3 regions of the Ideonella lacteola genome follow, and region 3 is predicted to be linked to each of the others. Evidence: predicted binding sites of a transcription regulator. Region 3 holds the regulator's gene; each other region holds the start of a gene.
The links. The regulator LexA, encoded in region 3, represses DNA repair genes until DNA is damaged. The targets are predictions, from matches to a motif close to ACTGTATNNNNATACAGT.

Region 1 (10,565 bases), 120 kb from region 3:
CCGCTTTTGGCGCCATGCTGCAGTGGGCCAATTCCATGTCATCGGGCTCGCCTGGTGATCGTCGGCGCGACGCCGCGTGGCTGGTGTTCTTGGGCGTGCTGACTGCCTTGGCGGTGTGGGGGGCGCACCGCATCCAGCCAGGCCCGTGGGTCGTCATTCGCGCCAGCTGGGCGATGAGCTTCGTGACCGTGGTGTGGTATTTCGTGGTGCTGCAGCCGCTGAGCAAGGCGTTGCTCACGTCCCACGGGCGGCACTATCCGAAGCGGCCGGTGCGGGTGCCGGCACTGGTGACTTTGGTCATCGCATGGGGCCTGGGTTGGGCCATTTCGGGCTGATCCGCCGTTGACGGCATCAATGCGAGGAGGGTCTTGTCGCCCTGTCATGGCCCCATGTCTTGGGTCCATGAAAACGCCCGCCTCGAGGGCGGCCGTTGAAGGGGGCGACCACAGCGCCGGCGCAGAGGCCCGACGCTGTGAGTGGCGTGGTCAGTAGCTGGCTTTCAGGGACACGCCCGAGAAGGCCGAGTAGCCACGCACCATGATGTAGTAGTCACCCGCGGTGGTCGAGGTGACGGTGCAGGTCTCGTTGTTGCCGCTCAGGTACGGCCGGCACAGGTAGGTGCTGGTGGTCGGCCGCGAGCCCTGGCGGGTGTAGAGGTCTGCGTCACCGGTGCCGCCAGAGATGGTGATCGTCAGCGTCTTGCCGGCAGGGGTGTTGATGCGCCAGTACTGTGCGCTGCCCGAAGCACCAGAGATGGTGATCGCCTGGCCATTGGTCAACAGCGGGTCACCGCCGCCACCCGTGCCCGAGTAGGTCGCCGTCAACGTGACGCCGCTGTAGGCCGAGTAGCCGTTGAGCATCACGTAGTAGGTGCCCGCCGCGGGCGAGGTGACCGTGCAGGTCTCGGCGTTGCCGCTCTGGTAGGGGCGGCAGTCGTAGGTCGACAGGGTCGGGCGTGCACCCAGCTTGGTGTACAGGTCCACATCACCCGTGCCACCGCTGATCGTGATGGTCAGGGTGGATTGGCCGGCCGGCACGTCGATCTTGAAGAAGGTCTGCGAGCCGCTGGCGCCGCTCAGGCCAGAGACGGGCGTGCCGTTGGTCAGCACCGTGTCGCCGCCGCCACCGCCACCACCGCCGGGGTTGGGCACCGGCACGCCGACGGCTTGCCAGGCGTTGGCCACCGAGGTCTGCTCGGCCACGGTGTAGCCCAGGTTGACCGCGGCCTGCACCGTGGCGTTACCCGCGGCCAGGAAGTTGGCGTTCGACGTGAGGATGTTGACGTTGGCTTCGTAGAAGATACGAATCGCCTTGGACATCCCCAGGCCGGTCACCGTGATGTTCGACTTGCCGCGCGGGTGCTTGCCACCTTGCGAGAGCAGGTAGAACGCCAGGTTGGCGATGCCGGAGCTGTAGTGCACGTCGACATTGCCGACGCCACTGACCCAGAAGTCTTTCGACACGCCATCGGCGGCCGGGTCGTTCATGTAGCGCAGCGCGGGCGGCAGGATGTCCTCACCGACCTTCCACGTGTCCGACGACACGGTGAGCGTACCCGTCTTGCCGCCATCCACATACGCCTCGGTGAAGGCGCCGAAGATGTCGGACATGGCTTCGTTCAGGCCGCCGGATTCGCCCGAATACACCAGGCCCGATTCTTTCTCCGTCACGGCGTGGGTCAGCTCGTGCGCGGTCACGTCCTGGGCGCGTGCGAGTGGCGCGCAACCCTGGCTGGAGTTGCCGTCGCCGTAGACCATCTGCGTGCCGTTCCAGAAGGCATTGCAGTAGTTGGTGCTGTAGTGCACCGAGCTGATCAGCGCGGCGCCGGCGTTGTCGTAGGAGTCGCGGTTCCAAAACGACTTGTAGGCTTCGTACGTGGCGCCAGTGCCGTCGTAGGCGGCGTTCACGTCGACATCCGACGTGGCAGCCTGGCCTTCCGAGCGCTTCAGCGTGCCGGGCAGGCTGGTGCCGTTGTTGGCGCTGTAGACCTTGCGGTTCTCGGCGAAGTGGATCTGCGGGTGAACCGCGAGGATCTTGCCGCTGTCCGCGTCGATGTACACCTTGTCGCGCACCGGGTCTTGGCCGCGTGAGCCAGTGACCACCGTCTCATAGGCCATGTGCAGGGTGCTCTCCGGCGAGAGGAAGTACACCTTGCGCGGCGGCGTGGTCGCCATGCCGGCGAAGCGCGCGTCGGCCATCACGGTCGGGTGCACGGCGCTCTCGCCAACATCCTTCGAGCCGAGGCTGGCGGCGATGTCGCCACGGGCCGTGCCGTTGATGGCGAAGATGCGGCCCTTGCCGTCGACATGGACGACCAAGTCGCCACCCACCACCTCGATGCCGCGATGTACCTGCTGGTAGCGCAGGTGCCAATTGCCCATCGGGTCGATATTGGCGCGGTGCAGCTTCAGCGAAGCCGGGCGCAGCCGCAGGGCGGCGAGTGCCGGTACCAGTGCGGGGCGCAGCGTGGCTTCGGTCGCAGCCAGGGTGCTGCCACTGAGCCTAGGGACTTGCCCCAGGTCACCACGCAGGAACATGGGGATGCCGTCTGCCGTGGCCTGCACCACTTCCACGGATCGCAGCGCACTGAGTGCCTGCGCAACGTCTGCCGGCGTGTGGCCGGAAGCTGCGGCGATGGCGCTGCTGGTCAGCGCTAGGCCGGAAGCCAAGGTGGCGATCAGCCGACGCTTGACCCATTTGGAGATCATTGAACTCATCGTGCCTTCCTAAAGTTACGTTGAGTGCACGCGCGGTAGCGCGTGATGCCATGTCGTCCGTGCGCACCGGGATTGATGCGCGGCGGGATCCTCGGAGCGTGAACGTTTTCAGTCAATGCTCGTTACCCAGAACTCATCCAAATGGCCAGAAAGGAGTAAAGAAGCTTCACCCCTCTCAGGGTTTGTCCCTCCATGAAGTCAGTGTGGGTACGAGCTCGGTGCGTGCCGGCGTGCCGCTCGCTGCCAGGCGCACCGGCGCAGGGCAAGAGCCCGCGAGTGGTGCGCATGGGCGCGGCGTGCCGGCGGATCACAGGACAACTAACGCCGAAAAAGTATTGACTGCTGCGAGCCACTCCACCGGCATCGACGGGGCCGGGCGCGCCGCAATGCGAGAGTGGTGTGAGGGCCGTCGCCAGATGATGCGAAGGCGGGTGGCGTCAGCGGTGGCGTCGGCGTGGATCAAGGTCTCTGTGATCAGGTGTCGGTGCGGGTTGGAGACGTTGGCGGCTCGCCCGCGCGGCTGGCCTTGGCCCACCGATAGGCGAATTGGGCTCGGGTCAACCCGAGCCGTCGTGCCGCCGCGGCCAGGTTGCCCTTCGCCGCGTTGGCGGCTTCCGTTAGCAAGCGCTGTTCCAGTTCGTCGAGCGACAACTCACCCGCCTGGCCGCTGCCCAATGCACCGCAGAGCATGTCGATCAATGGTGGGGGCGGCATGTCGTCGCGGGCGGGGGTCAAGGTGCCGTGCGCGCCAATCGCCAGCAAGGCTTCGTCGTTGAGTTGCTCGCGGCGGAACATGTGGGCCACGTCGATGGCCGCGCCGTCTTCAGCCGAGATCACGCCGCGTTCGATCAGGTTCTGCAGCTCGCGGATGTTGCCGGGGAACGGGTAGTGCAGCATCGCCCGCACCGCGCGTGGCGTGAAGCCGCTGGTCTGGCGTCCGTGGCGTGCCGCTTCACGCCGCAGGAAGTGGTTCATCAGTAGCGGCACATCGTCGCGCCGCTCGCGCAGTGGCGGCAGGTGAATGGGGTAGACGTTGAGGCGGTAGTACAGGTCTTCGCGAAAGCGCCCTGCGCGCACTTCAGCCTGCAGATCCACATTGGTGGCGGCCACCACCCGAACGTCGACATGGATCGTCCGGGTGCCGCCGATGCGCTCGATCTCGCCTTCCTGTAGCGCACGCAAGAGCTTGCCTTGGCTCACCAGGCTGAGCGTGCCGATCTCATCGAGGAACAAGGTGCCGCCGTCGGCGCGCTCGAAGCGGCCCGGGCGCGATTGGTTGGCACCGGTGAAAGCCCCGCGCTCCACGCCGAACAGCTCGCTTTCGATCAGGCTCTCGGGGATGGCCGCGCAGTTCACCGCCACGAAGGCTTGCTGGCTTCGGGCGCTGATGCGATGCAGCCGGCGCGCGAACGCCTCTTTGCCCACGCCGGATTCGCCCGTGAAGAGAACGGTGGCTTGGGTGCCCGCCACGCGCGCCAACTGGTGGCAGGCTGAGTTGAAGGCGGCCGACGCGCCGACGATCTCGTGCCGCTCTGTGGGCTGGGTGGTGCCCGGCGAGCCCTCGGGCCGGTGGGGCTGCGTCGGCAGGATGGGGGAGGGCGCTTCGGCATCGCCGCTGGACGAACGCCGCAGGTGCCGAAACTCCTTGGCTTCGAGGTAGCGCAGGTCTTCGCTCACATCCCCCCAGGCAGCGGCGTGGCGGCCGATCACCCGGCAGGCGCCTGCGCCCATCGATCGACACTCCAACTCGCGGAAGATGACCAACTGGCCGAACAGGCTGGTCACGTAGCCCGTGGCGTAGCCCACCTGTGACCAGCAGGCCGCTTCGGTGCCGATGCCGTAGGCCGCGATGTGCTCGTCGTCCTCGCTGGAATGCTCCCAGAGAAACTCGCCCTCGTAGGTGCCGCGGTCGATGTCGAACTCGAAGCTCAGTGGCGTCACCTTCACCGCGCCCTCCAGCGCATGCAGCCGCGTGCCCGCCATGAAGACGTTGGCCGCATCGCCTTGCGGCCAACGCTCTCGCACCAATTGCGCGTCTCGTGCGCCAGAGACATAGCCCGCTCGCGTCAGCAGGCCTCGCGCGCGGTCGATGCCGAGCGTGTCGATCAGCTCGCGCCGCAGGTGCCCGAGCGTCGAGCTGTGCAGCAGCAGCATGCGCTGGTCGTTCAGCCAGATGCGACCATCACCCGGTGAGAAGAAGAGTGACTCGGTCAGGTCGCCCAGCGTGGGAGCCTGGCTTTCGATGAAGTGGCCGCTGTCACCGCGGCGCAGCATGGTGCCGGTCTGTCGGGCCATCTCGGCCAGCGAGATGCGGGGCGGCTTGGTCATGGTCACTGCATGAAATGGTGAATCGAGCTGCCTCGGCGGCCCTCAAATTGTTTTCATTTCATAACTAGTTGATCTCCGGCTAAACCCTTTGATGCAGCGCAACACTCATGGGCAGGGAAAGTCCCAGGGTTTGGAATAGTTCTACTCTGAAAACAACGTCGTCCATGGGGCCGCTGCGTGATGGGCGCGGCGGCATGGCACGGCTGCGGCATGCGCGTTGCACCAGATCGGATCAGCCGGCGGCCTGCTGCCGCTCCCGCAACCCACCGGAGCCTCCCATGACGACCTCTTCGTTTCTGAACCACGCCTTGTGGCGCGAGCACCTCTACAGCGGCGGCTGGCGCAGTGCGTCGGCCACTGCCGACGTGATCGAGCCCGCCACGGGCACCGTGCTCACCCGCACCGGCCGCGCGGTGGCTGCCGATGTGGCGCACGCGGCCGAGCAAGCCGCGTCCGCACAGGCGGCCTGGGCGGCGCAATCGCCCCGCGAACGGGCCGGGGTGTTCCTGCGGGCGGCGGCGATCTTCCAACAGCACCTGGATGAGCTGGCGCTGTACGTCACGCGTGAGACCGGCGCCATCCTGCCCAAGGGCCAGCACGAGCTGCGCGAGGCGATCACCTTCTGCCACATCGCCGCCGCCATGCCGATGCAGGCGCAAGGCCAGGTGCTGCCCAGCGGAGCCGGGCGCCTGTCGATCGCGCGGCGCGTGCCGCACGGCGTGGTGGGCGTGATCTCGCCGTTCAACTTCCCGCTCATCCTCACGCTGCGGGTCGTGGCGCCGGCCCTGGCGGCCGGCAATGCGGTGATCATCAAGCCGGATCCACGCACGCCCGTGAGCGGTGGCCTCCTGATCGCGCAGGTGTTCGAACAGGCAGGGCTGCCGGCGGGCGTGTTGCATGTGCTGCCGGGTGGCGCCGATGTGGGCGAGGCACTGGTCACCGAGCCGCGCGTCGCGATGATTTCTTTCACCGGCTCGGTGGGGGTGGGGCGGCGCATCGGCGAGTTGGCCGGCAAGCATCTGAAGAAGGTGTCGCTGGAGCTGGGCGGCAGCAATGCGCTGATCGTGCTCGACGATGCCGACCCCGATGTGGCAGCCAGCAACATCGCCTGGGGCGCCTGGCTGCACCAGGGCCAGATCTGCATGGCCAGCAACCGCGTGCTGGTGCACGAGGCCATTGCACCGGCCATCATCGAGCGCCTGGTGGCCAAGGCCACCCACCTGCCGGTGGGCAATGGGGCCACCGGGCAAGTGGCCCTCGGCCCTCTGATCGACGAGCGCCAGCGCGATCTTGTGCACGCGGCGGTGCATGCGAGCGTGAAAGCGGGTGCGCAGCTGCTGGCGGGCGGCAGCTACGAAGGCCTCTTCTACCGGCCCACGGTGCTGTCGGGCGTCCGGCGCGGCATGCCCACTTTCGACGACGAGACCTTCGGCCCGGTGGTGAACCTGGCCACCTTCTCCAGCGATGACGACGCGGTGGCGTTGGCCAACGACAGCCATGGCGGCCTGGCCGCAGGCGTGATCTCGGCCTCGGTGGGCCGCGCGCTCGCCATCGGCAACCGGCTCAAGGCCGGCATGGTGCACATCAACGACCAGACGGTGAACGACGACGCGGTGAACCCTTTCGGGGGCCCGGGCGCAGCCGGCAATGGCAACTCGCACGGCGGCCCTGGCGACTGGGAGCAGTTCACCACCTGGCAGTGGCTCACGGTCAAAGACGCCGCCACGCCGTTCCCCTTCTGAGGCGCAACCCCCGCCGCTCTCGCGCGGCTTGCGTCTCACCTCACGCGTGCGGCGCCAGCCATCTTCCCGAACGATCACCCACGGAGACCTCACCATGAACTTCCAAGGCAAGACCATCGTCGTCACCGGCGTCAGCTCAGGCATCGGTGCCGAAACCGCGCGCTTTCTGCGGCACCACGGCGCCAGCGTGATCGGCGTAGACCGGCAGGACGCTTCGATCTCGCTCGATGGCTTCGTCAAGGCCGACCTCTCCGAGCAAGCAGCGATTGACGCGGCCTTCGCCCAACTGCCTGAGCAGTTCGATGCGCTGTGCAACATCGCCGGTGTGCCCGGCACGGCGCCGGTGGACTTGGTGGCGCGCGTCAATTACCTGGGGCTGCGCCATCTGTGCCAACGCGCGCTGGAGCGCCTGCCCCATGGCGACCAGGGCGGTGCCATCGTCAACATCTCGTCGATCCTCGGGGCCGAGTGGCCGGCGCGGCTCGACCTGCACAAGGCCCTGGCCGAAACGCCCAGCTTCGAAGCCGGCCTCGCCTTCCTGGCACGCCACCCGGTACCGCAAGAGACCTGCTACCAGTACTTCAAAGAGGCGCTGATCGTCTGGACGATCGCGCAGTCGCAGAAGTGGTTCCTGGCCCATGGCGTGCGCATGAACTGCGTGGCGCCTGGGCCCGTGTTCACGCCCATCCTGGGCGACTTCGTGCAGATGCTGGGGCAAGAGCGCGTGCAGAAAGACGCTCACCGCATGAAGCGGCCAGCGCTCGCCGACGAGGTGGCTCCGGTGGTGGCCTTCCTGTGCGCCGACGAGTCGCGCTGGGTGAGCGGCATCAACCTCCCGGTCGACGGCGGGCTGGCATCGACCTACCTCTGAGCTCGCTCGGCTCGAACGATTCGGTCGCCTGCGGGGGCCGCTGCGCTGGCGTTTGCGTTTGCGTTTGCCTCTGCGTCTGTCGGCATCGGCATCGGCATCGGCCGGATTAGGGGTGAGCGAGGTCGGTGTGCTCAGCGCGTTCGACCCGCCCGGCGCGGGCGGGTCATGTCACCGGCCCCCAGGCGACGCTGACCCCAGCCCCCACCACGGCCACCAGAAGGGCGAAGGTGGTCCACCACAGCGAGGCCCGGTGGGTGGGGCCGGTGTGGCGGAAGAGATGCCGGCGTGCCGGCCAGTGCAATCGGCTGGGGCTCATGGGGTGGGCTCCGTGGGGCGGGGCGTCTTGGCGGGTGTGGCGCCGCTCGCCGCGGTGGGGCCCATCACCTGGGCCATCCAGCGTTCGGCGGCCAGGGTGGGCTCGATGCTGCGCCAACGTTCCTCTCGCGAGAGGCCGTCGCCGACGTGTTCGGCGTCGGTCGCATCGAGCCGGGGCCAGCAGGCGGTGATGCGGCTGGCGAAAAGCTGGATCCATGTTTCTTGGTCTTCTGGGGTGGATGGGGTGGGGCGGATGTCTGTCGCGTTCATCGTGTTGTTCTCCTGTCACCTCGCCATGCGGCGGCGTGACCTGACCTGTCGGGCCAGTGATCTGTGCGTTGGGTAGAGGCACTGTACACAAATACAGTGTTTAGGCAACCTGCCTTTTGGGGGAGGGGCGATTTCGCTGGCGGCTGCGGATAAGATGCTGTACAAATAAACAGTATCATGGCGCTGCCTTTCACCCCCTCCAAGCCGGCCCTCTGTGCGGCCATCGGTATGGCAAACGGCGTGCCGGTTGCGGCAGGTTCGCTGCCGGCGCCCCCCGCCGTGAGCGGGCGGGCCGAGCTGCTGGCCCAGCCCACCCGCGTCCACCCCGGCTTGTGGCGAGCGCAGTCTGCCGGGGGTGTGGTGGGCGGTGGGGCCAGCCTCGGTGCCGCGTTGTCCAGCGGCTTCACGAGCCTGGATGCCGAGTTGCCCGGCGCGGGTTGGCCCGTGCGTGTGCTGACCGAGTTGCTGCTCGCTGAGACGGGGGTGGGTGAAATCCGCTTGCTGGCGCCAATGCTGTCGGCCTTGGCTCAGGCGGGCCGCAGCCTGATGCTGTTCGACCCACCGGCCGAGATCAACGCGGTGGCGCTGGCCGAGTTGGGCGTGCCCTTGGGCGCCTGCATCGTGGTGCGTTGCCCGGTCACCGCCTCACCGCGGCATTCGGCCAGTTCGCGCAAAGGGGCGCTGCGGCGCACCTTGCCGGGGGCTGAGCTGTGCTGGTCGATCGAGCAGGCCTTGCGCAGTGGCCAGGTGGGCGCGGTGCTGGCCTGGCCGGGGCGGGCCGCGCGGCCCGAGGCCTTGCGCCGCTTGCAACTGGCTGCCCAGTCGCATGAGGGGCCCGCCTTTTTGTTGCGTGAGTGGGCTGCGCAGGCCGAGCCCAGCCCGGCCCCCTTGCGGGTGACCTTGCAAGTGGCGGGTGCCGATGCGCTGGAGATTCAGGTCGTCAAGCGCAAAGGCCCGGCGATGGCGCAGCCCTTGCGCCTGATGCTCGCGCCGGTGCTTTCGCCGCGGGCTCAGGCGCGGGCCAGTGCCTGGCCGCTTCCTCCGGCCACGCCGGAGATGGCCGGGGTAGCGCCCGGCGGGCCCGCTGGGCCCCCCGGGCGGCCGACGAATGGTCTGCCCCAGCAGGCGGCCCGCCCCGGCCGGCCGGTGGGGCACCGGCGGCCGCCATCGGCCGGCCCCGCTGTGCCGGTGGTTCGCGCGGTGGTGCCGCCGCGGCCTGGCGGCCCTGCGGCGGCAGCCAGCCCCGTGTGGCCGCCGGCCAATTCGCCGGTAGCCTGAGCGTGAGGGTCTGTCGTTGATGCCCGCTCGCACCGCCCCAAGACGCAAGCTCGTCGCTGCCCATGCCCGCCACGGCGCGGGCTGTGGCTGCGCTTGGTGCCTCCATCGGCACGCCCTGGCGTCGGGTCATGCCATCGCCCGGCGCTGCGGCTGGCGGCGTTTCGGTGCATCTGCGGTCGGCGACAACCCCAGCCTCGCGTGCTTCCCGGGCCTCCCGGGTCTGACGGGCTTCCCCCGCGGCCGCTGAGCGGGCGAGCTGGGTGCCGCAGGTGCGCGGTCTTCTGGTGGGCGAGCATGCTCTGGGTTGGCTTTCATTTCCCCTCGTTGTCGCTGGAGGCCTTCAGTGCGCTGCTGGGGCACGAGCGGGCGGGTGAGCCGATCGCCCTGCAGGCCCAGCATCGCATCGCGGCGGTCAATGCCGCGGCGGCTGAAGGGGGGGTGAAGGCCGGCATGAAGCGCGCCACCGCCCTGGCGCTGGTGCCCGAGCTGATCCTGGGCACGGCCGACCCGCTGCGCGATGCCGAGGCCTTGCAGGCAGCAGCCCACGCCTTGCTGGCCTTCTCGCCCACGGTGGTGCCTGCGCCGCCGCATGGCCTGCTGATCGAAGTGCAGGCCAGCCTGCGCTGCTTTGGCGGCCTGGCACGCCTGTGGCAGCGCCTGGCCGAGGCTTTGGCACCCCTGGGGCACCGGTGGCAGCGTGCCTCGGCCCCCACGGCACTGGGGGCCCTGCTGCTGGCCCGTGAGGCTCACCAGGCCGACCCACCGGCCGCCTTGACCCGCTCGCCGCTGTGCTTGGCCGAGCCCGCCTGGGACGACCTGCACCAGCGGCTGTGGCGCCTGCCGGCCGCTGCCTTGGCCACCGATGCCTCGGCGCTGGCGCAATTCGAAGCGATGGGCCTGCGCACGCTGGGCGATCTGCGGCGCCAGCCACGCGCCGGGCTGGCTCGCCGATTCGGCCCGGAGCTGTTGACGATGCTCGACCGGGCCTGGGGCCTGGTGCCCGATCCGCTCGAGCCGATAGCGCCGCCCTTGCGCTTTCTCAGC
Region 2 (10,565 bases), on a different contig from region 3:
GCGCGGCGATCGTCACCTCCAGCAACGTCTACTTCTACAGCCTCGCCAACGAGATGGGCGTGGACCTGATCCACGACCAACTCGAGCCCTTCGGCCTAGGCCGAAAGACCGACATCGACCTGCAAGGCGAGGTCGCGGGCGTGCTGCCATCGACCGAATGGAAGCGCCGCCGTTTCAACCAGAAGTGGTACGCCGGCGAGACCATTTCGCTGGGCATCGGGCAGGGCTACAACAACTTCACGATGCTGCAGATGGCCACGGCCTACGCGACCATCGCCTCGGGGGGCCAGCGCTTCAAGCCACGGCTGGTGCGCGAGATCGAAGACGTGGTCAAGCACGACCGGCGGCGGATCGCCAGCGACGCGCTGGATCCGCTGCCACTCAAACCGTCGGACGTGGGCGTCATCCAGAACGCGATGAACGGCGTGACCTTGGAAGGCACATCGCGCCAGGTCTTCATGGGTGCGCCGTACCAGAGCGGTGGCAAGACCGGCACGGCGCAGGCCGTGGGCCTGAAGGCGGGCGAAAAGTACAGCAGCATCAAGGCGGACGAGCGCAAGCGTGACCACTCGTTGTACGTCGCGTTCGCGCCCATGCAGCAGCCCACAGTCGCGCTGGCCGTGATCGTGGAGAACGCCGGCTGGGGATCGGCATCGGCCGCGCCCATCGCGCGCCGCGTGTTCGACTACCTGCTGCTCGACCAGTACCCCAGCGAAGAAGACATCGCCAAGACGCAGCAGGGCCAGACATTCGCGCCCATCGGCACGCCCCGCAAACCGGCGGATGTCCCCCTGCCCACCGGTCCCGGCGCCTCGGTGACGATGGGCGTGGTAGCGCCACCCGAGCCAACAGCCAGCGCCACGGCGGTGGCCGCGCCAGCGCCAGCGTCGGGAGCATCCCGATGAGCCGGCGAATCGATCGGCAGACGGCGCTCGCGCAAGCGCTGCGCCCCCGCGAGGGACTGCCGGTGAACCCATCGGACGAGGAGCGCTCATGAGCATCGTCATTGAACGGCGTCCGCTGTCGCAGCGGCTGGCCCCGGTGTTCAGCGGTTTCGACATCCCACTGCTGTTGGGTCTCGCGCTTCTGGGCGGTCTCGGTCTGCTGACCATGTACTCCGCCGGTTTCGACCACGGTACCCGCTTCGTCGACCACGGCCGCAACATGCTGCTGGCGTTGATGCTGCTGTTCCTGGTCGCTCAGGTGCCGCCGCAGCGGCTGATGCGCATTGCCGTGCCGCTGTACACCGTGGGCGTCGCGTTGCTGGTGGCCACGGCATTGTTCGGCATCACCAAGAAGGGCGCGACGCGCTGGCTGAATGTCGGGCTGGTCATCCAGCCCAGCGAGTTGATGAAGCTCGCCATGCCGCTGATGCTGGCCTGGTGGTTCCAGAAACGAGAAGGGCAGTTGCGCACCCTCGACTTCGCCGTGGCCGGCGCGCTGCTGCTGCTGCCCGTGGGCCTGGTGGTCAAACAGCCGGACCTGGGCACGGCCATCCTCATCCTCTCGGGCGGCTTGTACGTCATCTACTTCGCCGGGCTGTCCTGGAAGCTCATCCTGCCCGTGCTGCTGGCCGGTGCGTTGGGCATCGGCGCGCTCGTCTTCTCGGCCGACCAGATTTGCCAGGACGACGTCAAGTGGCCGCTCTTGCGCGAGTACCAGAAGCACCGGGTGTGCACGCTGCTCGACCCGACGACCGACCCGCTGGGCAAGGGCTTTCACATCATCCAGGGCATGATCGCCATCGGCTCGGGCGGCCCCACGGGCAAGGGATTCATGAAGGGCACGCAGACGCACCTGGAGTTCATCCCCGAGCGAACCACCGACTTCATCTTCGCCGCCTACGCCGAGGAATTCGGTCTGGTGGGCACGCTGTGCCTGATCGCCTGTTTCAGCTTCGTGCTGATACGCGGCCTGATCATCGCGGCGGAAGCTCCCACCGTGTTCACCCGGCTGCTCGGCGGCGCTTTGACGCTGAGCTTCTTTACTTATGCGATGGTGAACATGGGGATGGTCAGCGGCATCCTGCCGGTGGTCGGCATTCCGCTGCCGTTCATCAGCTACGGTGGCACCGCGATGGTGACCCTCGGGCTGGCACTGGGCATGCTGATGTCCATCGCCAAGAGCCGGCGCCTGATGCAAAGCTGACCCGGCAGGCCGCCCCCCTAACTCGTGAGCTGAATGACAAAGGTTATTCGGCATGACGAAGGTCAAGGGGGTCAAGATAGGGGGAGGCCACCCCCCTCATCAGAGGGAGAGATCTTCGACCGTCAGCTCCATAGACTGCGCAGCGGTACGGTAGGTTGTATCCAACCGTCACCGTACTAACAACTCATATGAACTGACTTTCGGAGCACACATCATGTTGAAGATTTCCACCATCGCCGCCGTTCTGCTCGCCGTGACCGGTGCCGCCCAAGCGGCGATCCCCGCGAACATCAAGTTCGACGGCTACTGCGACGGCTTCACCAACCTGACGGTCAGCGGCGGCTACGTGACCGGCCAGCGCGACTTCACGAACTGCGGCGCCTACACGCCGGACGCCGTGATGGGCCCGACGGGCAAGGTCTTGGCCGGGGCCGTTGGCAAGGGCTATTCGCTGACGGAAGCCAGCGCCACCCAGTTCGGCACCACCTACGGCTGGGTCGTCAACAACAACGGCACCTGGGCCGTGTACGGCGTGGAATCGGGCGCGCTGATCAACAGCGGCACCTGGTCGGCCGGCTACCCCCTGAACAACGCCCAGGCTGGCGGCAAGGTCTCCACCTCCAAGTGATCGTGGGTCAGCGCTGATCCGGGTCGGCGCTGGCGGGCACTGAACGCCCACCTGCCTGTACCGGAAAGCGCACCGTGAACACCGTCCCCGGCCCCATCGCCGGGGACGCCGGCACCCCCGCCGACGTCGAGACCGCCGACCGTGCCTGGTCGATCGACACCGTCGCCAAGTGCTTCTCTGCGATTTCGCGCACGATGGCCAACCCCAGGCCACTGCCATCCACGTTGGTTCCGAGGGCCCGATAGAACGGCTGGAACACCAACTCTCGTTCGGACTCGGCAATGCCCGGGCCGTTGTCTTCGACCTGCAGCACGACCACCTGGCCGAAGGGATCGGGCGTCACTCGAACCGTGACCGTGCCACCTTCTGGCGTGTACTGCAGCGCGTTGTCGACCAGATTGCGGATCATCTCCCGCACCAGGATCGGCTGCCCCCGCAGCCGCGGCACCGATTCGCTGAGCGCCTCGGGGCCCTCGTAGCCCAGGTCGATCCGCTTGTCCATCGCCCTGGGCACAAAGTCTTTCACCGTGTCGGTGGCCAGGCGGACCAGGTTGAACTCCTGCGCCTTTCGCGCCGACTCGCGGTCTTCCGCCCGCGCCATCGCGAGCAACTGGTTCACCATGTGCGCCGCCCGCTGGCTCGAACGGGCGATCTGCTGCAGCGACCGCTTGATCGACTGGGCATCGCCGGTGCCGCTGTCGATCTCGCGCTGCGCCAGTTCGGCCTGGGTGCGCAAGCCGGCCAGCGGCGTCTTCAGCTGATGGGCGGCATCGGCCAGAAAGTGCTTCTGGGTGGCCATGGACTGGTCCAGCCGGGTCAACAGGTCGTTGATGGCACCCACCAATGGCGCCACCTCCTCAGGCACGTCGTGCTGATCGATGGGGCTGAGGTCGTGGCTTTGCCGGCGCTGGATGCGCTGCTGCAACTGGCTGAGCGGCGCAATGCCGCGCGCCAGCGCGAACCACACCAGCAACACGGCTACCGGCAAGATCACGTACTGAGGCAGCAACACCCCCTTGATGATCTCGGTGGTGAGCCGGCTGCGCTTTTCCATCGTCTCGCCCACCTGGACAAGGCCGATGCGGGGCGACTCACTCGGCCCGGGAACAGGCCGCAGGCTGGCGACCCGCACCGTTTCGTTCTGGATCATCTCGTCGCGAAACTGCACCTCTCCAGGCGGGGGCGGAGCGGCCGGGTCGGTGTCCGGCGCCGGCAGCTCGCGATCACCGGCCAGCAACTGCCCTTGCTCGCCCAGCACCTGGAAATAGACGCGGTCGACATCGTCGCTTCTGAGCAGCGCCGCCGCGGGCTCGGGCAGGCGCAGAACCTTGCCCGGCGATGGCCCCGATTCGACGGCCACGATCTGCCGCGCGATCATCCGCGTCAACTGCGCCAGGTCGCGGTCGTAAGGCCGCGCGGCGATGTTCTGCGCGACCAACCAGGTCAACGCCGCGCTCATCGGCCACAACAGGAGCAGCGGCACGAGCATCCAGTCGAGGATCTCGCCGAACAATGACCGCTGCTCCTTCAATGGCCGCCCCTCGCGCACTGGCCGGAACAACGCGCTGGGGGCTGCGCCCAGCGAAGCCAGATGCGCGCAGGCCCCGCGAAGGCCCGCGGCGCTTCAAGTGGCTGGACGCGGTCAGTTCTGGATTTTTTCAAGGCAGTAGCCGAGGCCACGCACGGTCGCGATGCGGATGGGGCCTTGTTCGATCTTCTTGCGCAGGCGGTGGATGTAGACCTCGATCGCGTTGTTGCTGACCTCTTCGCCCCACTCGCACAGGCGCGCAACGAGCTGGTCTTTGCTGACGAGGCGCCCAGCCCGCTGCAGCAGCACTTCGAGCAGGCTGATCTCGCGCGCGGACAGTTCCACCATCTGGTCGTTGATGTAGGCCACCCGACCCGTGGCGTCGAAGGTGAGGGGCCCGTGCTTGATCACGCTAGATGCGGTGCCCAGGCCGCGCCGGGTCAACGCCCGCACGCGCGCTTCCAGCTCTTGCAGCGAAAACGGTTTGGCCATGTAGTCGTCGGCCCCCAGATCGAGGCCCTTGACGCGCTGCTCCACCGAATCGGCAGCCGTGAGGATCAGCACCGGCACGCTCGCGCCGCGGGCGCGCAGCTTGCGCAGCACCTCCAGCCCATGCAGCCGTGGCAGGCCCAGGTCGAGAATCACCAGGTCGAACTCGTGGGAGGCGAGCGCCGCGTCGGCCTCGCTGCCGGTGGCCACGTGGTCCACCGCGTAGCCGGCTCCGCGCAGCGAGCGCAGCAGTCCATCGGCCAGAACCTGGTCATCTTCCGCAATCAGGATGCGCATCGCCCTTGTCTCCTTGGCAGGCGGCTCTTCGACATCACCCTCTCGCGGCCACCGATACCGCTGATTCTAGGGAGCGGCCCTGTCCCCAGCTTGACGTTCGCCAGGGCCGGAAAATCCACTGTACAGATATCCAGCTTCTGACATAATCGTGCCCATTCCCAGATCAAACCCCGATCTTCGACCGAGGAGGTCAGCTCGAATGGATGCACCCGTGAAAAACCTGAACACCGAGAAGTCCAAGGCCCTGCAGGCCGCGCTGGCCCAGATTGAAAAGCAGTTCGGCAAGGGCTCGATCATGCGCCTGGGTGAAGGCGAAGTGATCGAGGACATCGAGGTCGTCTCCACCGGCTCGCTGGGGCTCGACATCGCCTTGGGCGTGGGTGGCCTGCCGCGCGGCCGCGTGGTCGAGATCTACGGCCCGGAATCGTCGGGCAAGACCACGCTGACGCTGCAGGTGGTGGCCGAGATGCAGAAGCTGGGCGGCGTGGCGGCCTTCATTGACGCCGAGCACGCACTCGACATCCAGTACGCCCAGAAGCTGGGCGTCAACCTGCAAGAGCTGCTGATCAGCCAGCCGGATACCGGGGAGCAGGCGCTTGAAATCGTCGACTCGCTGGTGCGCTCGGGCGCTGTCGACCTGGTGATCGTCGACTCGGTCGCCGCGCTGACGCCCAAGGCGGAGCTTGAAGGTGAGATGGGTGACAGCCTGCCCGGCCTGCAGGCCCGGTTGATGAGCCAGGCCCTGCGCAAGCTGACTGCGACGATCAAGAAGTCGAACTGCATGGTCATCTTCATCAACCAGATCCGGATGAAGATCGGTGTGATGTTCGGAAGCCCCGAAACCACCACCGGCGGCAATGCGCTGAAGTTCTATTCGTCTGTCCGCCTGGACATCCGCCGCATCGGCTCGATCAAGAAGGGCGAAGAGATCATCGGCAACGAGACCCGCGTCAAGGTCGTCAAGAACAAGGTCTCCCCGCCGTTCAAGGAAGCCGAATTCGACATCCTCTACGGTGAAGGCATCAGCCGCGAGGGCGAGATCATCGATTTGGGCGTGCAGGCCAAGATCGTCGAAAAGTCAGGCTCGTGGTATGCCTACAACGGCGAGAAGATCGGCCAAGGCAAAGACAACTCGCGCGAGTTCCTGCGCGAGAACCCCGAACTGGCCCGCGAAATCGAGAACAAGGTGCGTGAGGCGATGGGGGTGCCGCTGCTCGGTGGCACCGAGGCCGCCGAGTAAGCCGACCGTTTGCGTTGACGAGCGCCCGCCCGTGAGCGGGCGCTTGGCCGTGTGCGCGAAGAGCATGCCGTGAAACGCCCCCCTCTCAGCCTGAAGGCACAGGCCCTGTCGCTGTTGGCACGACGGGAGCACAGCCGGGCCGAACTGCGCACCAAGCTGATGGCACACGCACGCCAGCGCGCACGCTCGCAGGCCCAGGCGGCGGCCAAGGATCGGGCGCTCGGGCCGCGCGATCCGTGGGACCGAAGCGACGAAGAGCCCGTGGAGACGCCGCCTGAGTTTGACGCTGAACGGGCGGCCGAAGACATCGAGCGCGTGCTGGACGACCTGGAAGCCGCTCGGCATCTGAGTGACGCCCGCTTCGCCGAAAGCCGTGTTCACGCCCGCGCCCGACGCCAAGGCATCGCTCGAATCGAGCAGGAGCTCTCCCGTCACGGCGTCGAGCTGGACGCGGACACGGCCCGTCAGCTCAGAGACACCGAGCTGGAGCGCGCGCGGGAGATCTGGCGACGCAAATACGGCGGCCAAGCACCGGCCGATGCCGCCGAGCGGGCGCGGCAAATGCGCTTCCTCGCCGGACGCGGCTTCTCAGGCGACGTCGTTCGGCGCGTGGTCGGCCAGCGCGAGGACGATTAGGCACCCTGGCAGGGTGCGTCGGTGCGCCCGTATGTTGCGCCGCAGCACGCGTGCTACAGTGAAAAGCTGCCTGCCGACGTCTCACCCAGGATCATCCGGCGCGCAATTCGCTGTTTCCCCCAATGCCGCTTCCGCCCGCCGACCCCCAACGCCAGCTCAAGCACCAGCGTTCGATCCAGGTCCAGGCCTATGCACGGGCGGACGGGCTGTGGGAGGTGGACGCCTTCGTGCGAGACAGCAAGACACGCCCGACGGGCGCTCCCGGGCGGGAACGACCCGCCGGCGAACCCATCCACGACCTGCACCTGCGCATCGTGGTCGACGCCCAGTTCAACATCCTCGCGTCCGGCGCTGAATCGCTGGCCATGCCGTACCCCGGCGATTGCGACCAGCACGGCGACCGCTACGCAGCGCTGGCCGGCCTGAACCTGCTGCGCGGTTTCAAGCGGGCTGTGCGCGAGCGACTGGGTGGCGTGCAGGGCTGTACCCATCTGACCGAGCTGGCGGACGTGCTGCCAACCGCCGTCGTCCAGGCCTTCGCGGGCGACGTGCTGAAGGTGACCCCCGACAGCGAAACCCAACCCTTCCAGCTCGACCGCTGCCACGCGTTGGCGGCCGACGGTGAAGCCGTGCGTCTTTACTACCCCCGTTGGTACCGTCAGCTCGGTGTCGACAAACTGACGCAAAATCCGACGCCGGCATCCGGACCGGCCAACGCCGGGCACTGAGGGCCTGCCGGCCCCCAAGCCTCCGGCTTTCGTCCTGAACTCACGAAACCAGCCCCATGAAGATCCACGAATACCAAGGCAAGGAACTCCTGCGCCAGTTCGACGTGCCGGTGCCGCGCGGCTACCCGGCGTTCACCGTGCAGGAGGCCACCGAGGCCGCGCAGAAGCTGGGCGGCAACGTCTGGGTCGTCAAAGCGCAAATCCATGCCGGGGGCCGTGGCAAGGGCGGCGGCGTCAAACTGGCCAAGTCGATGGACGACGTGAAGGCCCTGGCCGGTCAGATCCTGGGCATGCAGCTCAAGACCCACCAGACCGGCCCCGAAGGCCAGAAGGTGCGCCGCCTCTACATCGAAGAGGGCGCGGACATCCAGAAGGAGTTCTACGTCTCGCTGGTCACTGACCGTGCGTCGCAAAAGGTCGCCCTGATCTGCTCGAGCGAAGGCGGCATGGACATCGAAGAGGTGGCCCATTCGACGCCCGAGAAGATCATCACCGAGTTGGTCGACCCGCTGGTCGGCCTGACCGACGAGCAGGTCAAGAAGATCGCGGCGGCCGTTGGCATGACGGGTCACACGGTCGATCAGGCCATCACACTCTTCAAGAACCTGTACCGCTGCTACATGGAGACGGATGCCTCGCTGGTCGAGATCAATCCGCTCAACCGTGACAGCAAGGGCAACCTGATCGCTCTCGACGCCAAGTTCAACTTCGACGCCAACGCACTGTTCCGCCACCCCGAGATCGTGGCCTACCGCGACCTCGACGAAGAAGACCCCGCCGAGATCGAAGCCAGCAAGTTCGACCTGGCCTACATCAGCCTGGACGGCAACATCGGCTGCCTGGTCAACGGCGCCGGCCTGGCGATGGCCACCATGGACACCATCAAGCTGTTTGGCGGCGAGCCCGCCAACTTCCTGGACGTGGGCGGCGGCGCCACCGCCGAGAAGGTGACCGAAGCCTTCAAGATCATGCTGAAGAACCCGGACGTCAAGGGCATCCTGGTCAACATCTTCGGCGGCATCATGAAGTGCGACACCATCGCCGATGGGGTCATCGCGGCCTGCAAGGCGGTGAACCTGAGCGTGCCGCTGGTGGTGCGCATGAAAGGCACCAACGAAGACCTGGGCAAGAAGATGCTGGCCGACTCCGGCCTGCCGATCATCAGCGCCGACACGATGGCCGAAGCCGCGACGAAGATCGTCGCCGCCGTGAAGTAAGCCCAGGAGCACAAGACATGTCGATCTACATCAACAAAGACACCAAGGTCATCACCCAGGGCATCACGGGCAAGACCGGTCAGTTCCACACGCTCGGCTGCCAGGCCTACGCCAACGGCAAGAACGCCTTCGTCGCCGGCGTGAACCCGAAGAAGGCGGGCGAGAAGTTCAGCGAGATCCCCATCTACGCCACCGTCAAGGAAGCCGCCTCGCAGACCGGCGCCACCGTGTCCGTCATCTACGTGCCGCCCGCGGGCGCCGCGGCGGCCATCTGGGAAGCCGTCGAGGCCGACCTGGACCTGGCGATCTGCATCACCGAAGGCATCCCGGTTCGGGACATGCTGGAAGTGCGCAACAAGATGAAGGCCAAGGAAGCGGCGGGCGGCAAGAAGACGCTGCTGCTGGGCCCGAACTGCCCCGGCTTGATCACGCCGGAAGAGATCAAGATCGGCATCATGCCGGGCCACATCCACCGCAAGGGCCGCATCGGCGTGGTCTCGCGCTCGGGCACGCTCACCTATGAAGCGGTGGCGCAGCTCACCGAGATCGGCCTGGGCCAGTCGAGCGCGGTCGGCATCGGCGGCGACCCGATCAACGGGCTGAAGCACATCGATGTGATGAAGGCCTTCAACGACGACCCCGACACCGACGCGGTCATCATGATCGGCGAGATCGGCGGCCCGGATGAGGCCGAAGCGGCCCGCTGGTGCAAGGCCAACATGAAGAAGCCCATCGTCGGCTTCATCGCGGGCGTCACCGCCCCCCCGGGCAAGCGCATGGGCCACGCCGGTGCGCTGATCAGCGGCGGCGCCGACACGGCCGACGCCAAGCTGGCCATCATGGAAGAGTGCGGCTTCACGATCACGCGCAACCCCTCGGAGATGGGCAAGCTGCTCAAGGGCCTGCTCTGAGCTGCCCACCCGTCGCGTTCGTAGTTGTACGAACGCGACGGGCAACGCGCGCACCTACACTTCAGCGCGCACGACGAAGAGGGCCTGCGCGCCCTCTTTTTTGCATCTCATTCCCATCTTCCATTCGCGCGTTCCCCACGCGCTTTGTCGCCGCCGCCACGATGGACTTCACCTCCGCCGCCTTCTGGGCCGCCCTCGGCTCGATCATCTGGGTCAACATCCTTCTGTCGGGCGACAACGCCGTGGTCATCGCGCTGGCGGCCCGCGGCCTGCCGCCGCACCAGCAGAAGAAGGCCATCTTCTTCGGCAGCGCGGCCGCCATCGTCATGCGGATCGTGCTGACGCTGATCGCCGTCGAGATGCTCAAGTGGCCCTGGTTGAAGGTGGTGGGCGGTGTGCTGCTGGTCTATATCGGCGTGTCGCTGCTGCTCGAGGAAGGTGAAGAGGGCGACGACGACAACGCGGATCAGAACACCGGCCTGCTCACCGCCATCCGCACCATCTTGGTCGCGGACCTGGTGATGAGCCTGGACAACGTGCTAGCGGTGGCCGCGGCTGCCAAAGGCAACACGGTGCTGTTGGTGCTCGGCCTGGGCATCAGCATCCCGCTGATCATCTTCGGCTCGACGCTGCTTCTGAAGGTGATGGAGCGCTTCCCGATCATCATCGTGCTCGGGGCCGCGCTGCTGGGTTGGCTCGCGGGCGAAATGATCCTGACCGACCCGGCCGTCGTGGCCCGCTTC
Region 3 (10,565 bases):
CATGCAAGGGCTTGCCGTGGAAGAAGAGCAAGGCATGAATCTGGGCCACCGTGCGGTTGACACCCCAGGCCGAGCCCATCTCTCCCCAGTGGACGATGAAGCGGCGGCCGGTTTCGCTGAGTTCCATGGCGCCCAGCGTACCGCTTCTGTAATTTCTGTCAAGAGAGAAATTGGTGTCGAGCCAAGAGAGCGGCGTGGTGCCACGCCGCGCCCGCTGCCTGCCCACGGCGACGCTGGCCGCCGGTCAGGGTTTGGCGAGGCGGGTGATCTGCACCTGCACGATCTTCCAGACACCCTGCTGTCGGGTGTAGATGTCGGTGTATCGGTAGTGGGTGCTGAAAGGCTTGCCGTCCCAATGGCCAGTGATCTTGGTGCGGCCGGTCAGCAACGCGGTGTCGCCGTACTGGCGCACCTCGAATTCATCGACGGTGTAGGGGTCGATCTTCAGCTTGGGTGACATCAGGCCGTCGACGAACGACGCCTTGTCTTCGATGTCGGCATCGCCGTCGATCTGACGGAAATCCTCGGCCATGTTGGCCTCGATCGCCACGCGATCCTGCCGGACGATGGCCGCATCCCACTCGTTTGATTGGCGCGTCAGTTGCGCCATGTCCTCGGGTGTCGGTGCGGCAGCGTGGGCCCACGGCAAGCTGGCCGCCAGAAGGCCGGCGACGCCGACGCGAGCACAACGGATTGCCGCGCGTGCGAGGAAGGGGAGCAGACGGTTCATGAGGTACCGATGATCATGGTTCGGGCATTCGGGTGGATTGGGCCGACACACACCACCACTGCCCGTCACGTTGGATGTACACATGGGCGAATCGCGAGACCTCGGTCACCTGGCCCGTTGGTGCCCGAGCTGTCTGGCGGCCAAAGACCACGGCGGTCGCGCCCAGATCCAGCACGCGGATGTCGTCGGTGCTGAATCGCTGTGCCGATTGGCCCTTGGCCAGGGCCTGGAACAGTTGTGATCGGTCTATCACCTCACCCTGTGGCGAGACTGCCAGGAACTCCGGGGCGTAGATGCGGCCCAGCGTCCCGAAATCCTGAATGCGTACGGCTTCGACGCGTTGGTCTTCGATGGCGGTCAGCGTCTCTTCGGTGGTCGCTGCGGCAGACCACGCTGGCCACAGGCTGAGCACGGCGAACGCCGCGCCTGCAGTGCGGCGGACGAGGCGTGCCAAGGGCGAAAGGCGAGGCGACATGAATGCGCACCGGGTGGGTGACAAGGCGCGAACTATAGAGCGAGGGTGGGCAACCCTGGCCCGCCGAAACCGAAAGCGTCAACAGCGGCGATCAGCCCAGTGCCTGCCCGTGCAACTGCTTGCGCTCGGCGGTGTAGGCCCACCAAGGCTTGGGGGTGGCACCGTTCATGAAATCGACGATGGCCATGAAGGTATCCAGCACGCAAGGGTCTTGGCGTTGGCCGGTGGCTCGTTCGAGCTGGCGATACAGGGTGAAGGCATCTTGCCCGCGCAGGTCGGCCGGATGCTGGAAACCCAGCAGGCGCAGATCACCGGCCATCGCCGGCCCCACGTTCGGCAACTGTTCCAGCGTGTGGCAATCAGCCGCCGAAGCAGCCTTGGGCGCCTTGATCGGGCGGATGGGAGACAGCGTGCGGCCCATGTCGAGCAAGACCAGCGAAAGGCGACCAGCGAAAGGCGATCAGAACAGCATGTTCTGCCGCACCAGCCCGACAGCAATGCCCTCGATGGCGAACTCGACTTGGCCCGGCGCGATCACGATGGGCTCGAAGTCAGGGTTCTCGGGCAGCAGCTCAATCGTTTGCTTGGTGCGGTGCAGGCGCTTCACGGTGACCTCATCGTCCAGACGTGCGACCACGATCTGGCCGTTGCGCGCCTCGGCGGTCTTCAGCACGGCGAGCAGATCGCCGTCCATGATGCCGGCGTCTCGCATGCTCATGCCCTTCACCTTCAGCAGGTAGTCGGGGCGGCGTGGAAACAGGCTGGCCTCAAGCACGTAGGACTGCTCGATGTTCTCCTGAGCCAGGATGGGGTTGCCGGCGGCCACTCGGCCGACCAGGGGCAAGGTGAGCTGCGCCAGGCTGGGCAAGGGCAGCGAGAATTGCTTTCCGCGAGCCTCGTTCAGGGCGCGCAACGTGCTGGACTGAAGACGGATGCCTCGTGAGGTGCCGCCCACCAGCTCGATGACGCCTTTGCGAGCCAGCGCCTGCAAGTGCTCTTCGGCGGCGTTGGGCGAGCGAAAGCCCAGTTCGGCAGCGATTTCGGCACGCGTCGGCGGAGAGCCGGTGCGCTCGATGGTGGTTTGCACCAAGTCGAGAATCTGCTGCTGGCGGGCGGTGAGCTTCGGGCTGTCGATCATGGCGGCTGAGGCCGTCGGCGGGTGCTGAGCAGGGGTGCTAGCAGGCCAGCGTGACGGCTGAGGTTGCATCCAGTATCTGTATTTTTATCCAGACATGCAAGAAATGCAAAGCAATTCACTCGAAGAGCGCTTGGTGGTGATCCTCGCGACCGGCGGCACCATCGCGGGTTCGGGCGACGACGTGGGCTACGTGGCCGGGCAAGTGGGGGTGAAGGAGCTGGTCGCTGCGGTGCCCGCCCTGGGGCCGCGTCGGCTCGAATCGGAACAGGTGGCGCAGGTCGACAGCAAGGACATGAGCCACGAGATCTGGCAGGCCCTGGCGCAGCGCGTGGCCCACCACCTGGCGCGGCCCGAGGTGGCCGGCCTCGTGATCACGCACGGCACCGACACGCTCGAAGAAACGGCGTATTTCCTGCACCGCGTGCTCTCGCCGACGAAGCCGGTGGTGCTCACGGCCGCGATGCGACCCGCCACCTCGTTGCAGGCCGACGGCCCGCAGAACCTGCTGGATGCGGTGACGGTGGCCGCTTCGCCCCAGGCCAGCGGCGTCACCGCTGTGCTGAACGGCCGGGTGCACGGGCCGGTCGAAGTGCGCAAACACCAGCCTTTCATGCTGGACGCGTTCGAGTCGGGCGAAGCCGGGCCGGTCGCCTTGATCCAGGAGGGGCGCCTGCGGGTGTTGCGGGCCTGGCCGTCTTGTGAGGCGGTGGGCGTGGCACGCGTCTTGGGCCCGGTGGCCGGCTGGCCGAGCGTGGCCGTGGTGGCCAGCCATGCAGGGGTGGACGGCGCGGTGGTCGACGCGATCGTCGCGACAGGCGTTCAGGGCCTGGTCATCGAAGGCACCGGCAATGGCACGGTGCATGCGTCGCTGTTGGCGGCTGCCCAGCGCGCCCAAGCGCGCGGGCTGCCCGTGTGGCGCGCCACGCGCTGCCCTGGCGGCGCGATCGTCGGCGCGCCGGATGGTGCATTGCCCTCAGCGGGTGAGTTGTCCGCCTCGAAGGCGCGCATCGAGATGCTGCTGGGCCTGATGGCTGCCGTTTGAAGCGGCAGCACACCGCGCCCGATCGGCCTCGCACGCCGCACGGGCGTTGCCAGTGCTGCTGTACCCCGAGAGTTGGGCGTGGGCTCTCAAGCTCTCAGAGCGCAGGCTTGAACTTTTGCGGCTCGTAGGCCGAGCCGTTCAGGTCCGCGTCGTCGAAGGCGAAGACGAAGAACTGGTTCGGGTTGGGCAGGCCGCCCGGCGCCACCGAGAGGAAGTCGTTGTCGTTGGCGATGTAGAGCGTGTGCTTGACGGCGCCATCGATCACCACGTCCTCGCCAAATGCCATGCCTTCGAGCTTGGCGGGGATCGCGGTGTCTGCCAGGCCCGCCGCGTTCAGCGCGGCGCGGATGTCGAGGAACAAGGTCTTCGCGGGCGCCTTGGCCAGCAGGTCGTTCGCGCCTTCGAGGGCGCTCACGTCTTCAGCCTGCGCCAGATCCACCTTCCAGACCTGCTTCACCACCGCGGCCGAGTTGTCGCCCAGGCCCTTGCCATCACGCTCGAGCACCAGGAACTCGTGGCTGTTCAGCGCCAGGATTTCGCTGCTGTTGTAGGCCTTGTTCAGCGACGGAATGAAGTTGTCGTAGGCGTACTGGTTGACGGCACCGGTTTCGATGTCGATCTTCACGATCCGGTTGGCACGGCCACCGTCACCACCGTCCTGGATCAGCGGGCTTTGCATGAAGCCGAACAGCGTCTTGCCGTCCGGTGTGATCGCCAAGCCTTCCATGCCCTTGTTGGCCACGCGGCCACGCGTGTTGCCACTGATCTCGGTGGCGCCGATCGCTGACTTGGCCGCGACTGCGAAGGTTGATTCCGGCAGGCTGAACACGCGGGTGCGTTTGCCCGTTTCGCGGTTGAATTCGTAGACGTAGGGGCCGTACTCGTCGGAGATGTAGACGCGCTTTCCGCTGCGCGACACGCGCACGGCCTCGGGGTCGAAGCGGGCGTCCATCGGGCTGAGCGAGCCGGTGTCGCCGTCGAAGTTGTCGGAGCGGCCGCTGAAGTAGTGCCGGTTCTTCTGGTTCACTGGCGGAACGACCGGCCCGTAGACCAAGGCGTCGCGAGAGAACAGCGTGGTGGTGCCGATCAGTGCGGGCGTCAAGGTGAAGGGCAGGTTGCCGTCGGCCACCGGTGTGAGAGACAGCGTCAGCGTTTGCAGGCGTGGCACCCAGCTGGTGGTGTTGTCGACGTTGGTGTTCCACGCCGTGGCGTTCGGCCCGCGATCGGGGACCGCGACAAACGTTTGGCCGCCGGCCCAGGCCAGGCCCGACCCCAGACCGCCCAGCATGTTCGCCGGAGCACCGTTCTCGAGGGCATAGGTCAGTCCCGACAGGTCGCTGCCATCGCCGGCCAGGCTGCCCTTGGCGATCAGTGTGACGGCGGCATGGACGGGCGTGAGGGCGGTGGCGCAGGCCAGCGCCAGCGCGCTGAAAACAAGACGGGACATGAAAAAAGCTCCTCGGGTCGATACAACCCGAGGAGCTTCGCGAGGCGAGGTGACGCTGTCATGACCCGTCGATGACGGGGCGATGACAAGGCCGCGCCGCGGGCGCTCAGACCACCGTCAGCGACACGTCGATGTTGCCGCGCGTGGCGTTCGAATACGGGCACACCTGGTGGGCCGCGGCGACCAGCTGCTCGGCAGCAGCCTTGTCCATGCCGGGGATGCTGATGCTCATCGCGACCTGGATACCGAAGCCGTTGGGAATCGGGCCGATACCGACGTCGGCGGTGATCGACACGTCGGCCGGCAACGCGATCTTCATCTTGCCGGCGACGGCCTTCATGGCGCCGATGAAGCAGGCGGAATAGCCCGCAGCGAACAGTTGCTCGGGGTTCGTGCCCGCGCCACCGTCACCGCCCAGTTCCTTGGGCGTGCTCAGGCTGAGCGAAAGGCGGCCGTCGTCAGACTTCGAGGTGCCGGTGCGGCCACCGGTGGAGGTGGCGTGGGCGGTGTACAGAACCTTTTCGAGGGCCATGATGTCTTCCTTGGTGTGGTGGAGGGAGGGTCAGCATTTCGCTCAGGCGGCTGCCTGGGCGATGTTGTCGCGCAGCGCCTTCAAGCGCCGCGTGAGGGAGGAAATCTCGTCGAGCTGGCAGTCCATCGCGCACAGCACCTGCTTCGGGATGGATTCGGCCTGGCCCTTCAGCGTGCGGCCTTCGGCGGTGAGTTGCACCAGCACCCGCCGCTCGTCGGCGGCGTCTCTCAGCCGCTGCACCAGACCGGCGGCTTCCAGCCGCTTGAGCAGCGGAGTGAGGGTGCCGGAGTCCAGCGTCAACCGCTCGCCGATCGCGTTCACCGGCTGGCCATCTTGTTCCCACAGCACCAGCATCACCAGGTATTGCGGATAGGTCAGGCCCAGAGGCGCCAGCAGCGGCTTGTAGAGCTTGGTCATCGCCAGCGAGGTGGAATACAACGCGAAGCACAGCTGCATGTCGAGCGCCAGCCAGGAGGCCGTGGCGGCTTTCGTGGAGCGGGGCGTGCGCGTGTTCGACATGGGCTGAACTTTAGCGGGCAATTTAATTGCACACAATTGAAATGGTCTTTCGGCGCCCGGCCGATGTATGGGGTCGAGCGTGCGATTCCGGCCACTCGGGCGGGCCACTCGGGCGGACCGCTCGGCGCAGGAGCGGCCGCGACAGTAGTCCGCCGGCAGTGGGCGAAGGGTTCGTCAGCGCACGACCTTCAGCACCCGCTGGTCATCTTCACTCGTGTAGCACTGCACCGTGACTTGCCCCAGGTCTCGGCCTTGGGAATCGACTCGGGCAATCTGCACCGAGTACAGGTGCGCCGCGACGGGTTGCTTGGCGTACTGGATGACTTCGGTGCCCGCCGTCTGGACGCCGACGATGCGGGCGCTGCCGCCTTGGGCCGTCGTCGCGGCGATGGCCTGTTGGGCGCAGGCCTCACCCGGCCGCTGGCTGCCCGACGACGGCACGCCGGCCCCAGGTACCTTCACCGTGGCCGTGTCGGCGCCGCAGGGCGTCTGGCTGAACGTATTGCCGCAGCGATACAGCTGCTGCGAGTGGCCGACCATGGGCCACAGTGCCAACAGCGTCACGCCCACCCAGCGATGTGCGAGTTTCATGAGATCCCCTCCTTGGCGGCAGACGATAGCAGCGCAGAGGTGGCCGTGGCTTCCCTCTGATGGGGGGCACGGGCAGCGATGGATTGGCTGGTTGAGAGGCCCTATGCCACCACTCGCGCGGCGCGAAGGGCGCTGATCTCACCGTCGAGGTAGCCCAGCCCGCGCAGCAACGTGTCGGTGTGCTCGCCCAGCGCGGGTGGGTTGCGTCGCACGGGCAGTCGATCACCATCAAGCGCCAGGGGCAGCAGGGCCGTGTGGGTGTGCACGGCGTGGCCGGCGCCGCTGCCGTCCGCCGGAATGGTCATGGGCGCGAGGCCCCCTGTGGCCTGCAGATGGGGATCGTCGAACAGGTCGTGCGGTTTCGTGATGGGGGCATAGGGCAGCCCCACACGTTCGAAGCGGGCGGCCAATTCGCCGGCGCTGTGCAGCGAGAAGCGGTCTTTCAACAGGGGCAGCAGCCACTCGCGGGCGCGGACGCGGTCGTTGTTGCTGCCCAGCCGAGCATCGGCGCGCAAGTCGGCAAAGCCGAACTCGTCGCACATCAGGCCCCATTGGGTGTCGCTCACGGCCGCGAGGAAGATCTGTTCGCCATCCTTCACGGTGAAGACGTCGTACACGCCCCAGGCGGAGATGCGGCTGGGCATGGGCGCTGCCGCTTGCCCGGTGACGGCGAACTGCATCATGTGCTGTGCCACCAGGAAGATGTTGTTCTCGAAGAGCGCGCTTTGCACCTGTTGGCCGCGGCCGGTGCGTTGGCGCTGTTGCAGCGCCGCCAGGGTGCCGATGGCGCCGAACATGCCACCCATGATGTCGTTCACGCTGCTGCCGGCGCGCAATGGGCGGCCCTCGGGCCCGGTCATGTACGCGAGGCCACCCATCATCTGCACCACCTCGTCGAGCGCCGTGCGGTGGTCATAGGGGCCAGGCAGAAAGCCTTTGTGAGAGACGTAGACCAGGCGCGGGTTGAGCTGCGTCAGCGCTTCGTAGCCGAAGCCGAGCTTGTCCATCGTGCCGCTCTTGAAGTTCTCGCTGAAGACGTCGGCCTGCGCGGCGAGCTTCAAAACGATCTCCTGACCGCGCGGGTCTTTCACATCCACCGCGAGGCTTTGCTTGTTGCGGTTGAACAGGCCGTAGAAGCCAGCCCCCGAGCCCAGGAGCCGCCGGGTGTTGTCGCCCGACAGGGGTTCGACCTTGACCACGTCCGCGCCCAGGTCACCCAGGATCAGGCCGCAGGTGGGGCCCATCACCATGTGGGTGAATTCGACGACGCGGATTCCGTCCAGCGGCAGTGGGGTGGTAGGGCTCATGCGAAGGTGTGTTCGTTGGTGGGCGCTTGGGCGAGTGTGCCGTGGTTGCGCTCGGGGGCGCTTGGTGCACGGGCTGGGCGGCGCTGAATTCAGGCTGGGCTGGGGCGGCGGCCATCGGCGTAGGTGAAGCCCAGGGGCAAGCCGGCCTCGGGTGTCATACCGTACAGGGATTCGCCTGGCAGCCCGGCCGCGAGCACCGCCCGGGCCACCAAGAGCGGTTCCAGGTCGACGCCAGTGCGCACGCCCATGGCCTCGAACATGAAAACAAGGTCTTCAGTGACGACGTTGCCCGAGGCGCCTGGTGCATACGGGCAGCCCCCCAGGCCGCCCTGGCTGGCATCGAAGGTGCGCACCCCGGCCTCGTAGGCGGCCAGGCAGTTGGCCAACCCCAGGCCGCGGGTGTTGTGCAGGTGTGCTGCGCCAGCGCGCTCGCCGAGTGCGCGGCGCAGGCGGGTGAACAGGCGCCTGACCTGGGCGGGGTTGGCCATGCCGGTCGTGTCCGACAGGCCCACTTCGTCAACCCCGGCGTGCGCGAGTGCGTCGGCCAGGCGAATGACATCGTCCTCGGGAACGGCGCCTTGCAGCGTGCAGCCGAACGCGGTGGACACGCCCACCTCCAAAGGCACGTGCGTCGGTTGACACCGGCACAGCGCGGCCATCTGGCGAACCTCTTCGAGCATCTGTTCGCGCGTCTTGCGCACATTCGCCATGGAGTGGGCTTCGCTCGCGGACACCGGCACGGTCAGCTTGCGTGCGCCGGCTGCGAGAGCTGCTTCGGCTCCGCGCACATTCGGCACCAAGGCCATCACGGTGATGCCTGGGTGGCGGGCGGTCGAATGGCGCACCACCTCGGCCACATCGGCCATTTGCGGCATCAGGCGGGCCGGCACGAAAGAGCCGACCTCGATCTCCTTCAGCCCCGCTTGGGCCAGGGCGTCGATCCAGGCCAGCTTGGCCTCGGTGGGCATGGTGCGGCTGATGCTTTGCAGCCCGTCACGTGGCCCGACCTCGCTGATCAGCACCTCAGGGGTGGTGCCGCGGTTCACCGTTGACATCTGTTGCTCGTTCTGTAAGATAGAACGTAGTTCCAAAAGAAAGAATATTACCCGGACCTCACATGCCTCGCAAGCCTGCCCAACCGGCCGCTGCCGATGAAAACGCCGCACCTGGCGGGGCGGCCGCCGTCGACCGGGCTTTGAGCTTGTTGACCGCCTTCCGCCAGGGCGACGAGGGCCTGCCACTCGCTGAGTTGGCGCTCAGGACGCGCCTGTACAAGAGCACGGCGCTTCGCCTGCTGGCGTCGTTGGAGCATGCCGGCTTGCTGCGGCGCCGGGCCGACGGGTGCTATGCGCTGGGCCCCGAGGTCGCGCGGTTGCAATCCATCCGCGCCGCCTCGTTCTCGCTCGAGGCCGAGGTGATGCCGGTGTTGCAAGAGCTGGTCGACCAGACACGCGAGAGTGCCGCCTTCCATGTTCGCCAGGGTCAAGAGCGGCTGTGTCTGTACCGGGTGGATTCGCCTCAGGTGCTGCGCGACCATATCCGCGCCGGTGATGTGCTGCCGCTCGACCGGGGCGCGGGCGGCCGGGTGCTGTTGGCCTTTGATGCGGCTGGCGGCGCGCGGGGCAAGCTGTACGAGCAGATCCGGCGCGATGGCGTATGGGTGGCCAGTGGCGACCGCATCGAGGGCCTGACCGGCATTGCCGCGCCCGTGTGGGGGGCGACCGGCGAGTTGCAGGGGGCGTTGACGTTGACGCTGCCGGATGCGCGCCTGAAGAGCAGCTTCTCTCCGGCGGTGCGCCGGGCGGCGCAGAAGCTGTCTCAACGCCTTGGTGCCAACCCGGCTTCCCCCGCTTCTGATTGACAGCCATTGTCGGCAGGCGTAAACCTTCGCTACCGCGCGAAGACGCTGTCAGCGTATGAGGCGTGGTGGAGGAGGCCGTATGCGTAGACGCCTTTATGTGGTGTTGCCTGACGTGGCCAGTGCGCGCCAGACCGCCAACGATCTGTTGCTGGCCCGTATCGAGGACCGGCACATGCACTTCCTCAGCCGGCGCGACATGTCGCTGGAAGAGCTGCACGAGGCCAGCTTTCTGCAGAAGACGGATGTGCGCCACGCTTTCTTCCTGGGCGCTGGCCTGGGGGTGCTCGGCGGCGCGGCGCTCGGCGTCTTCCTGAAAATGACGGACCTGGGCAACGGCTACACCTTCGATGTGGGCACGCTGCTGCTGTGCACCGCGGGCGGGCTGGTGTTGGGGGCCTGGGCATCGACGCTGATCGGCGTGTCCACACCGAGCGTGGCGCTCAAGCCCTTCAGCAGCGACCTCGAGGCCGGCAAGATTCTGCTGATGGTCGATGTGCCGAGTTCTCGGGTGCAAGAGATTCAGCGTCTGCTCGAATCTCGCCATCCCGAGGCCGATCACAAGGGCATCGATCTCACGATGCCGGCGTTCCCGTAGGCCGCGCGCCTCCATGTAGGACGCCGGCTACAGCGCGCGGCGACAGCGTCTGGTAGCCGCCGGGTGCAGCCGTCTCCACGATACGCACAGATCCCACACCCTCTGTGCAGCTTCTTGGAGATGACGATGAGCACCACTTTGAAGACGGCGTTGGTCTTGACGGCCGCAGCCATCCTCGCCGGCCACGCCGCTGCTGAGGCGACCTTCTACCAGCGCGAATCGTTCAACGGGCGCGCCTTCAGCACGTACAGCCCAGTGTCCAACCTGGCGCGCTATGGGTTGAACGATCGGGCGTCGTCGGTGATCGTCGACCGCCAGCGCTACGAGG

Region 1: imuA (translesion DNA synthesis-associated protein ImuA) is a predicted target of LexA. The motif match lies at 8,400-8,417, and genes of this name have one in related genera.
Region 2: recA (recombinase RecA) is a predicted target of LexA. The motif match lies at 5,208-5,225, and genes of this name have one in related genera.

Annotation. Positions count from the first base shown of each region.
Region 1 covers NZ_JBBUTG010000005.1:321,179-331,743, reverse strand. Annotated here, with positions in the region: gene AACH06_RS11530 (putative signal transducing protein) at 1-335, shown strand, start outside; gene AACH06_RS11525 (M4 family metallopeptidase) at 486-2,717, opposite strand; gene AACH06_RS11520 (sigma 54-interacting transcriptional regulator) at 3,192-5,045, opposite strand; gene AACH06_RS11515 (benzaldehyde dehydrogenase) at 5,324-6,787, shown strand; gene AACH06_RS11510 (coniferyl-alcohol dehydrogenase) at 6,882-7,658, shown strand; gene AACH06_RS11505 (hypothetical protein) at 7,822-7,974, opposite strand; gene AACH06_RS11500 (hypothetical protein) at 7,971-8,243, opposite strand; gene imuA (translesion DNA synthesis-associated protein ImuA) at 8,421-9,521, shown strand; gene AACH06_RS11490 (Y-family DNA polymerase) at 9,816-10,565, shown strand, end outside.
Region 2 covers NZ_JBBUTG010000004.1:212,714-223,278, forward strand. Annotated here, with positions in the region: gene mrdA (penicillin-binding protein 2) at 1-905, shown strand, start outside; gene rodA (rod shape-determining protein RodA) at 994-2,148, shown strand; gene AACH06_RS08955 (hypothetical protein) at 2,363-2,776, shown strand; gene AACH06_RS08960 (sensor histidine kinase) at 2,784-4,265, opposite strand; gene AACH06_RS08965 (response regulator) at 4,419-5,090, opposite strand; gene recA (recombinase RecA) at 5,290-6,330, shown strand; gene AACH06_RS08975 (regulatory protein RecX) at 6,400-6,966, shown strand; gene AACH06_RS08980 (DUF2889 domain-containing protein) at 7,089-7,694, shown strand; gene sucC (ADP-forming succinate--CoA ligase subunit beta) at 7,751-8,911, shown strand; gene sucD (succinate--CoA ligase subunit alpha) at 8,929-9,822, shown strand; gene AACH06_RS08995 (TerC family protein) at 9,984-10,565, shown strand, end outside.
Region 3 covers NZ_JBBUTG010000005.1:202,167-212,731, reverse strand. Annotated here, with positions in the region: gene AACH06_RS11020 (GbsR/MarR family transcriptional regulator) at 1-127, opposite strand, end outside; gene AACH06_RS11015 (nuclear transport factor 2 family protein) at 245-730, opposite strand; gene AACH06_RS11010 (nuclear transport factor 2 family protein) at 744-1,205, opposite strand; gene AACH06_RS11005 (helix-hairpin-helix domain-containing protein) at 1,297-1,626, opposite strand; gene lexA (transcriptional repressor LexA) at 1,666-2,343, opposite strand; gene AACH06_RS10995 (asparaginase) at 2,447-3,385, shown strand; gene AACH06_RS10990 (esterase-like activity of phytase family protein) at 3,480-4,832, opposite strand; gene AACH06_RS10985 (organic hydroperoxide resistance protein) at 4,939-5,364, opposite strand; gene AACH06_RS10980 (MarR family winged helix-turn-helix transcriptional regulator) at 5,407-5,883, opposite strand; gene AACH06_RS10975 (hypothetical protein) at 6,058-6,474, opposite strand; gene AACH06_RS10970 (CaiB/BaiF CoA transferase family protein) at 6,576-7,781, opposite strand; gene AACH06_RS10965 (hydroxymethylglutaryl-CoA lyase) at 7,871-8,836, opposite strand; gene AACH06_RS10960 (IclR family transcriptional regulator) at 8,899-9,642, shown strand; gene AACH06_RS10955 (DUF1269 domain-containing protein) at 9,722-10,237, shown strand; gene AACH06_RS10950 (beta/gamma crystallin-related protein) at 10,364-10,565, shown strand, end outside.